DNA from 3 places in the Idiomarina sp. ST10R2A5 genome. Region 1 is predicted to be linked to each of the others. Evidence: predicted binding sites of a transcription regulator. Region 1 holds the regulator's gene; each other region holds the start of a gene.
What was found. Region 1 encodes sigma-54, which starts transcription at its own class of promoters, with help from an activator protein. Its sites were predicted from a motif close to GTTGGCACGNNNNTNGNNT; they were not measured.
Positions count from the first base shown of each region.

Region 1 (3,273 bases):
AACGTGGGTAGCAGGCTAATTGGTAAATTATCAACGCAGTAAAAACCTAAATCCTCAAGGACCCGCAACGCGATGGTTTTACCTGAACCGGAACGACCACTAACAATGATCAGTTGCATGGCGACTGCTCACCTTTGCCAATAAATAATTGGTATAAGTCTTTGTCGGAGTCAGCCTGGCGTAATGCACGTGTGCAGTCTTTGTCATTCATACGGCGAGCGACAGAAGCTAAAGTCTGCAGATGGTTTTCGTGTTCGGATTCTGGTACCAGAAGCGCGAATATAATATCGACGGGTTGGTTGTCGATAGAGTCAAACTCAATCGGCTCATCTAGCGTGAGTAATACCGCAACCGGGTGGTTAGCATTGGGTAATCGGCCATGAGGAATTGCGATACCTAAGCCAATTCCCGTACTGCCCAAACGCTCACGGTTCAATAGGCTCTCAAAAATGTCATGGCGGGTAATGCCGGACAACTTAGGAGCTACGATTTGACTAATGGTTTCAAGCAGTCTTTTTTTACTTGCGCCCTCGACTGCACACTTGGTGCAGTCGGGGCTTAACAATTCACTCAGTTGCATGGATTAATGTTGTTTCATTTTTTCTTTGTGTTTAATCACCTGACGGTCTAGCTTATTGATTAAACCGTCGATGGCCGCGTACATATCGTCGTGTTTTGCGTCGGCAAAAATTTCACCGCCATTCACGTGCAGCGTAGCTTCCGCTTTTTGAATCGTTTTTTCAACATTTAGGATGACGTGAACATTAGTAATGTGGTCAAAATGTCGTTCCAGCTTGGCAAATTTTGTGTCTACGTAGTCACGTAAAGCTTCAGTAATATCGATGTGGTGACCGGTCAAATTAATTTGCATAACGTCTTCCTTCTTGCAGTTAACAAAGTTACAAAAGACTTTTGCGTTGGCTCGATGATGGAATGTTTAACGATTCCCGATACTTCGCAATTGTCCTCCTTGCTACTTGGATACCTTGTTCAGCTATCAGTTCAGCAATTTTGCTGTCACTTAACGGTTTACTGCGGTTTTCTGCAGCGACCATCTTCTTAATTAAAGCACGTATTGCAGTGCTTGAACACTCACCACCGCCCTCAGTACTGACATGACTTGAGAAAAAGTATTTTAACTCAAACACGCCCCGCGGACAGTGTAAGTATTTCTGTGTTGTCACCCGCGAAATGGTGCTTTCGTGCATATCCACCGCTTCGGCGACATCGTTTAAAACCATAGGCTTCATGGCTTCTTCGCCATGCTCAAAAAAGCCTTGTTGGCGTTGCACTATGCAGTTGGCAACTTTTAGCAACGTGTCATTGCGACTTTCCAGGCTTTTTATAAACCAACGCGCTTCCTGCGTGTGGTTTTTTATGTACTGGCTGTCTGCTACTGACTTAGCTGCTTTACTCAAGGCCGCGTATTCTTCATTGACCTTTAATTTAGGTACGCTGTCGGGGTTCAATTCGACCATCCAACGCCCATTTTTTTTTGTCACAGCGACATCAGGAATGACATATTCAACGGGTTGTTGTGCAACTTGCTCACCCGGGTGGGGGTGCAACTGCTGAATCAAGCGCATGGTCTGACGCAAGTCGTCTTCCGAGAGCTTTAATTTACGCTGAATGGTGCGAAAATCCCGGCTGCCCAGTAAATCCATATGTTCAGTCACTAAACATAGAGCAATTTCTTTGTACTCAGTGTCGTCGCTTAGTTGCCGCAATTGGATGGCAAGGCATTCGCTGACACTGCGTGCTCCCACACCTATTGGGTCGAAGTGCTGAATGCGTTTAAGCACCATACAAACTTCTTCTGTTTCCACTTCCGGAAGGCGCACCGCTTCAATAATCTCATCAACATCGGCCATTAGATAGCCGTTGTCGTCTATGGCTTCGATAATGGCTTCAGCTATGGCGGTGTCTTCCTCAGAAAAGTGGGAAAGCTGCATTTGCCAAAGTAAGTGATCTTGCAACGACTCACTGGTCGAGCCCTGGTAAACTTCAAAGTCACCGTCAAAAGACTTACCAGAGGACGCGGCCCCATTAACCGGTGTCTGGCTGGAGTAGGTGTCATCCCAACTGCTGTCTACCGGTAACTCGTCCGGCATTTCCTGAGTTTTTATAACGTCTGAGGTTTCTCGCTGACTGTCATCCCGCTCTTCGATATTTCGGGTTTCGGAATTGTCAGCTTCGTTGCTGGCATCGCCTTCAACTTCTAATAGAGGATTACTGTCCAGTGCATCCTGAATTTCAGCCTGAAGATCGAGCGAGGAAAGCTGCAGCAGGCGAATGGCCTGTTGAAGTTGTGGCGTCATGGTCAGATGCTGACCAATTTTTAGCTGCAGACTTTGCTTCATAATGACTGTCCCGGTTTCACGTTATAAGGTGAACTGCTCACCGAGGTAAACGTCTTTAACCTGTTGATTCGATAATATACTTTCTGCATCCCCACTGGCAATAAGTTCGCCATGACTAACGATATAGGCGTGTTCACAAACCGATAGGGTTTCACGAACATTATGGTCGGTAATCAATACGCCAATACCGCGTTGCTTTAAATGCTCAATGATTTTTTTGATATCAATGACGGATATGGGGTCGACACCAGCGAAAGGCTCATCTAAAAGAATAAAAGTGGGCTCTGCTGCCAGGGCCCTGGCTATTTCAACCCGTCGGCGCTCACCGCCTGACAGACTCATTCCCTGGCTGTTGGCAATGTGCCCAATATTAAACTCTTCGAGTAAGGCATCGAGCTGTTCTTCTCTGTCGTTGTCTGATAACGCTTTGCGGGTTTCTAAAATGGCCATCAGGTTGTCACGTACGGTGAGCTTTCTGAAAATAGAAGCTTCCTGTGGCAGGTAACCAATACCTCTGCGCGCCCGCTCATGCATTGGCAGTAAAGTGAGGTCGTTATCATCCAGTAAAATCTGGCCTTTATCGCTGTTAACCAGTCCGACAATCATATAAAAGGTGGTTGTTTTACCGGCTCCATTCGGCCCTAATAATCCAATAACCTGTCCCTGGCTCACCTCCAGGCTAACGTCTTTAACAACCTGGCGACTTTTATAGCTTTTGGCTAAGTGTTTAACTCGTAAGGTTGCCATATTAAGGGTTCTCGTTATTTTTCTCGTTGGAGTCAGTTTTTGCCTTTGGCGTAAAAATGGTGATGACGCGACTGTCTTCTTCACCGGAACTGGTCGCGGTTATGGTTTGTTTGTCTAAATCATAGGTGATGAGATCACCACTGGAACTGCTGCTACCCTGAGAAAT
Region 1 is NZ_JBNIEX010000002.1:343,089-346,361, reverse strand. It holds gene rapZ (RNase adapter RapZ) at 1-119, opposite strand, end outside; gene ptsN (PTS IIA-like nitrogen regulatory protein PtsN) at 110-580, opposite strand; gene hpf (ribosome hibernation promoting factor) at 584-871, opposite strand; gene ACP7FG_RS04230 (RNA polymerase factor sigma-54) at 900-2,360, opposite strand; gene lptB (LPS export ABC transporter ATP-binding protein) at 2,382-3,107, opposite strand; gene lptA (lipopolysaccharide transport periplasmic protein LptA) at 3,109-3,273, opposite strand, start outside.

Region 2 (3,273 bases), on a different contig from region 1:
AGGCCTGCACGACTGTGCAGCCCGGTTAGAGCAACTGCCAGAATTGAGCGAAGCCATAGCAACACATTTTTCGACTTACCCTAAAGCGGTAAGACAGCCGCTCGCCGTTGCCCTTGAACAGCAAAACATCACGCCACGACTACGAGATTCATTGCTTGAGCATGTTAAGAGCAATGATGCACTGCTTTGTACAGACAGCCTGAGAGCGTTAGCTTCCGTTGCAGCTCACCCGCGCGTACAAAAGTCCGTCAACGAGACCATTCCTGATGCAAACGCTGACCAACTGGTTGTTGTCGCCGCCCGATTATGGCCCGTACTTAACGATGAGCACAGCTTGTTAAGCTATTTAGATGCAATCGCTTCACTGGATAACGCCCTGTTTGATGCGTTATTTCAGGACATTATTGCCTTACCGGATATACGTCCCCTGCTTCTGTCTATATTGGCACAGCAGAAACAGTCGGAAGCCGTTGGCGAAGCTTTAAACCGATTAAAACAGCAAACCCGGAGCGCTTGATGAACTTACTTGATGTTATTGTTTTTCTCGGGTTGGCAACCGCAGTATGGGTTTTCTGGCAACATCGCCAGCAGTCGGAAAGCGCGCAGAAACACGCTGTTTTTTATTGTAAACAGCAAGGTTTGCAGTTTCTGGATATTCGTCGTGAGGATACCCGATGGTCTTTTAAAGGAAGCCAGCCGGGCTGGCGAAGTACATTTAAAATGGGGTTTAGCAGCGACGGAGAAACTCGTTATGAAGGAGAACTAACCCTTCATAACCAGCGCTTAGTTGGTGTTGAGTTACCGCCGTTTCGAATTCCCGGTCAATAATTTAACCCAGGCATCTTTATACATAACCCAGTCACCCAGTAAGCTATATAAAGGATACTGAAAAGTGGCTGGCTTATTCTTCTCAAACACAAAGTGACCCAGCCAGGCAAATCCATAACCAATAATCGGCAAAGCCAGCAACCACCAATAGTTAGCGCTAACCAAAGCGTAAACTAACACAGCCAACACCAGGGTGCTGCCAATATAATGTAGGATCCGACAACGCTTGTCAGAGTGCTCTTGCAAGTAGTAAGGGTAAAACTCTTTAAAACTGGAATAACTCATTAGCTTTAATCTTCTTGCCTAGGGTAAAAGAGTACTTCACCGGGTAGCTTTTCAACTTCTATCTGGGCCTGCAAACGGTAACCGCGCTTCTTGAAAAATGCCTGATAATCAGAGCGGGTGACGTAAACTGCAATGCCCTGAGATTCAGGATCTTCTTCAAATACCGTTTTAGCAGCCTCAACCAATAAATGCCCTACCCCTTGAGATTGATACTGCGGCGCTACGGCAATAAAAGCTAACATATGGTAGGGAACATCGGGCATCGCTTGCTGAATAAGACGCTCTTTTTCAAGCACCTGTCGGGTACTTAAAAAACCTGCAGTCAGCAGCATACTAATGCGCCAATGCCAAAAACGACCAGGACCAAAGCTCTTACCAGGACGGGTGAGACAGGCGACACCTAATAGTGTGCCGCCGTCACGGATACCAATAATGGGTTGTCCACTTTCCCAAAACGCATTCAGATCTTCACGAATTGCGGCTCGTAGACGCTTTTCGTAATCCGGCTTATCGGCCCGAAAAATCTTTTGCAACAATTCATCGTCATAGTAAGTCTGAAACAAAAGCGAAGCCGCTAATTTAAGATCTTCGGCAACAAGATAGACAAGCTCTCCCTGAATATGCTCGCTGCTGTTCTCACTTGCCTTATCGATTTCACTTTCTGTTTTTTCGGTTAAGCCTTGCATAACAACCACTGATTAGTTTTTTATAACACCAAGTTAACCATTTTTCGGGATCCTGTCGAGAGCCATTTCTCCGGTACCTGCCAGGGTATCGTCAATGAACACAATAGCCGTGCACTCATCACGGGTCGTCATACCGTCAGCATGCTTCATGTTCTCCTGATTATTTTATTAATAAGTTTGCTTCAATATATTTTCAGCAGTTCATTTAAAGCAAGCTTCAGGCCAAAACGTAACTCTATGTTTTTATTCTTTTTATATTTTTCAGGTTTTGCTAATTTGCTAATTAATCGTTATTTTCACTAATTTTAGGCTCGCATTCATTGAGCCACCCAGACAAAGAGTCGGCAAGGACTTCATGCTGTTCCTTCCCCACCCATTCAAGTCCAATAGCACCGCTGTGGTTATCTATCGACAACAATAAGTCGTCGTTATCTGCTCCTAACCCAATAAACACCGTTTCTGGCTGTTTTAACCGGCGTTTCATTAAAATATGTCCGGTTATATTTGCCAACAACCGCTCACCATCTTCTTCACTTTGGATCTGTAATAAATGTATCGGATGTCCCTGATAAGAAAGCGCCAGGTCGCCCGCATACCAGCGCCCAAATAGCGCTTTAATGCTGTCATGGAAGGTTGTTTCTAAGGCTTTTTCCAGCTCATCAAAAGCCAGAGGCTTAGCTTGTAAAGACGGTGTCCATTCAACCGTATCGTCATCAATAACCTCGCCATATATTGGACTGCTCCACTCTTCTACATACTCCGTATAACGGACAGGAACCTGATTTTGATAACGCTCCATTAAGGCATCGATAGTTTCTTCTAACGTCTTCATCTGGCACTTACACCTAAGAAAATTTACAATAAGGGCATTGTACTTACGGAGCGACTTAAATGCCAAAGAAGCACGCACTCGACCACTTATCGCTGGGGCAAAGCACAGACTACCCGAGTGAATATGACCCGAAGCAGCTACAACCTGTCCCCCGCTCGCTGAATCGTGAGCCCATTGGTCTTGTTGGTAAGCTGCCTTTTTCCGGTGTCGACTTATGGACTGGCTACGAAATATCCTGGCTGAACTCAAATGGCTTGCCACAAGTCGCTGTCGGTTACTTTGAAGTGCCTGCGGAAAGTCCGAATCTCATTGAATCAAAGTCCTTTAAGCTTTATTTAAACAGTTTCAATGACTCTCATTTTGGCTCCTGGCAAGAGGTTCAGGTAGTTATGGAAAAGGACTTATCTGCATGTGCCGGAGCCAGGGTCAGTGTTACCTTAAAGCCCTTGTCTGAGCTAGAAGGTGAATCCATTGCAACCTTTCCCGGTCTTTGTATTGATAAGCAGGACATCACAATTTCGCAATATGACTACCAGCCGTCATTATTAATAACGGAGCATAATGAGACAGAAGAGAAGCTACACAGTCACCTGTTGAAGTCTAACTGTCTTATCACGAACCAACCCGACTGGGGATCCGTCT
Region 2 is NZ_JBNIEX010000001.1:100,907-104,179, reverse strand. It holds gene ACP7FG_RS00490 (DUF3549 family protein) at 1-517, shown strand, start outside; gene ACP7FG_RS00485 (DUF3301 domain-containing protein) at 517-828, shown strand; gene ACP7FG_RS00480 (Mpo1-like protein) at 799-1,113, opposite strand; gene ACP7FG_RS00475 (GNAT family N-acetyltransferase) at 1,119-1,799, opposite strand; gene ACP7FG_RS00470 (DUF3192 domain-containing protein) at 1,833-1,949, opposite strand; gene syd (SecY-interacting protein) at 2,083-2,631, opposite strand; gene queF (NADPH-dependent 7-cyano-7-deazaguanine reductase QueF) at 2,691-3,273, shown strand, end outside.
Region 2: the regulator sigma-54 is predicted to act here: its motif matches at 2,008-2,026, upstream of ACP7FG_RS00470 (DUF3192 domain-containing protein).

Region 3 (3,273 bases), on a different contig from region 1:
TACTTTCACAAAATTGCCCAATGACAGCAGATCCGGAATCAGGCCTTCAACCAGCTTAGGATGCGTGCGACCTAAACGATCCAGTAATTCTTGTGCTTCTTCATGACCCAGTAGCTGTGACGCATGGTTTGTCACTATTTGACTTAAATGTGTTGCAACCACAGTTGCCGCATCCACCACGGTATAACCCAGGGTCTGCGCATGCTCTCGTTGTTCAGGGCGGATCCAGACCGCATCCAGACCAAAGGCAGGGTCAGTTGTTTTTTCGCCCTCCAGTTCGCCGAAAACCTGACCCGGGTTAATCGCCATTTCCCAGTCATGGCGAATTTCAGCTTCGCCCATAGTCACACCCATTAGGGTAATTCGGTAACTGTTAGGGCCTAAATCCAGGTTGTCTCTGATATGAACAGCTGGCACCAGGAAACCAAATTCCTGTGACTGTTTCTTACGCACGCCTTTTATGCGTGACAGGAGCTCGCCGCCCTGCTGCTTATCGACCAAAGGAATTAAACGATAGCCAACTTCCAGACCAATAGTGTCTACATGGCGCACATCGTCCCAGCTAAGCTCTTTTTGCTGCGCCTGCTGGACTTGCTGCTCCTGTTCTTTCTCTACCAGCTCGCCTTCTTCGACTTTTGACTTTTTAAGCTTAAAGTACGCTGCACCGGCTAGTACCGCTGACATACTCAAGAACGCCAGATGCGGCATACCAGGGATAACACCCATAGCAAAGAGTACCGCACTGGTAATGACCAGAACCTTGGGGTTATCAAGCAGTTGCAGGACAACGGCATCGCCCATGTCTTTACTGTCATTTTCGCGAGTAATGATAATGGCGGTCGCAACCGACAGTAATAAAGAGGGGATTTGCGCGACCAGGCCGTCACCAATGGTTAACAGGGTATAAACTTCCACGGCCTCATTAAAGGTCAGGCCGTACTGGATCATACCAATGAGCAGGCCGCCGATAATGTTAATAAAGAGAATAAGGATACCGGCTATGGCATCCCCTTTTACGAACTTACTGGCACCGTCCATAGAGCCGTAGAAATCGGCCTCACGGGTTACGTCACTGCGTCGGGCTTTGGCTTCTTCCTGATTGATTAAACCCGCGTTCAGGTCGGCATCAATAGCCATCTGTTTACCCGGCATGGCATCAAGGGTAAAACGGGCAGTAACTTCTGAAATACGGCCGGCACCTTTGGTGATAACCACAAAGTTAATAATAACCAGAATGGCAAACACCACCAGACCAACGGTGTAGTTACCGCCTATAACAACACTACCGAAAGCCTCAATCACTGAGCCCGCCGCGCCGGGCCCGTTATGACCTTCCAGCAAAACAATACGGGTTGAAGCAACGTTAAGGCTTAACCGTAAGACCGTCGCAATAAGCAATACCGTGGGGAAGGCAGCGAAATCTAACGGACGTTGGGTATAAACCGCCACCAGCATAACTACCAGTGACAAGGTAATTGAAAACGAGAACAGAATATCCAGCACCATGGCCGGAATTGGCAGAACTACCATCGCCAGAATGGCCATAATGGCCACAGGCGTTCCGAATCCTTTAATCAGATGCGCGTTGTTCTGCGTGAAATTTCTTAAATCTACTAACTTTTCGGCACCGCCCGCCATACGTCTTCCTGTTGCGTCAAAAAGTTGAACCTGCGGTGTTTCATTCAAGAATCGAGCCAGCTTTTAAATATTTTCTGACTCATTGATACGTTTTGGCCTACAGATATTTATCTTCTGGCAGCTACACTCTCTGCTCTTTAACAAAAAGGTTATTACCGTGCGTGGTTATTCCCTCCTTGAAATGCTTATTGCACTGACAATTAGCGCAGGCCTAGGTGCGTTATCAATGCCGTTATTGAGTCAACAAATGGAGACCTTGCTGTTGCAACAGGCCAGTAATCGCTGGTTGTTGTATTTGCATCAAGTAAAAGCAAAGGCACAGAAGGAACAGCGCTCAATAGTTGCTGAATTGGTACCTCTTGACGCTCGCTCCAGTGTTTTTAAAGCAATGACAGAATCGACGTACAGCGCAGCAAGTCCACTCAAGTTCTACGGTAACTCCGGTGCGGCTGTACCTGGGCATGTCCGGATTGTAAGCGGTGACAGAATGATAAAAGTAATTATAAGCAGCAAAGGTCGCATTCGCTCTTGCGTTAGCCTTGGCTCGTCATTGCCCGGAACCTCCTTATGCTAGTTAGTAAAAGTAATGGCTATAGCCTGGTTGAAGTACTCATTGCTGCTGCACTTGGTTCTATTATTGTGATCACCACTCAGCACATAATGCAGTGGCAAAAAGGCGCTCAGTTTCGTGCGGTGTCGAGTGCACAATTTATTCTGGGTGGGCAAGCCGTTTCTTATGAGTTTTTTGAAAACCTGAACCAGACAGTAGCTGGAGGCATGCAAAACCCACAGAGCAATTGCTTTATTTTCCCTACCCAAAGCGGCGGGTCGGTTGGCTTTCGGGTTAAGAATTCCCAGTTACAGCATAACCCTATGACACTGGACTGTTCAGGGTATGGTTGGCAGTCACTGACCGACAAAACACAGTTTGAGGTTCAGGAGTTAATGGTTGAAACCAGTGTTCCGCCAGCCTCTGACGGCGCATCAAAGCTGTTTATTACAATGATTATTTCACGGGTCACTAAAAACGGCGTGCAAGAGCAATCGTTTAAACGAAGCATAACGATATTTTCTTAGCCCTTTGCTTTTAACCACAGAGAAGGATGTTCACAATGCAAGCGAAAGGATTCGCGTTAATACTCACCTTAGTAACACTCATTAGTCTAAGCTCCGCAAGCGTCGCCGCCCTGTTTTTCTACGCGCAAATGCTGGAAGCTCAGCAAGAGCATCAGTGGCAAGTACTTTCTGGCCAGTTAGAAGCCGATTTTAACCGACAGAAAGAACATTATGAGTCAGCACAAAAGTAAAGGTTTTTCCCTGACCGAAACCTTGGTTGCTTCTGCAATAGTCGCTATTTGGGCTGTCAGTAGTCAGCAGCTGCTCCAGATTGGGTTAGGCGCTATTGAAGAAGTAAAACGCAAAGCCCAAGCCGTCGAAGTTTTGAATCGCTATATACAAGACACCCATATTGACTGGATAAATGGCTCTTCCCCCTCACCTGAAGTCATTTCGAACGGTTTTATTATCCATTCAGATGTTAATTCAATAGACGAAAACAACGCTTCTATGGATGTTGAAATAACCTGGGGAGAAAAAAATAGGTATTTATTGAAAGTCTGGCTGTCTCGATAAAAT
Region 3 is NZ_JBNIEX010000008.1:73,203-76,475, reverse strand. It holds gene flhA (flagellar biosynthesis protein FlhA) at 1-1,638, opposite strand, end outside; partial or broken gene ACP7FG_RS10730 (prepilin-type N-terminal cleavage/methylation domain-containing protein) at 1,796-1,855, shown strand; gene ACP7FG_RS10725 (pilus assembly FimT family protein) at 1,865-2,212, shown strand; gene ACP7FG_RS10720 (prepilin-type N-terminal cleavage/methylation domain-containing protein) at 2,206-2,715, shown strand; gene ACP7FG_RS10715 (hypothetical protein) at 2,751-2,945, shown strand; gene ACP7FG_RS10710 (PulJ/GspJ family protein) at 2,926-3,270, shown strand.
Region 3: the regulator sigma-54 is predicted to act here: its motif matches at 1,681-1,699, upstream of flhA (flagellar biosynthesis protein FlhA).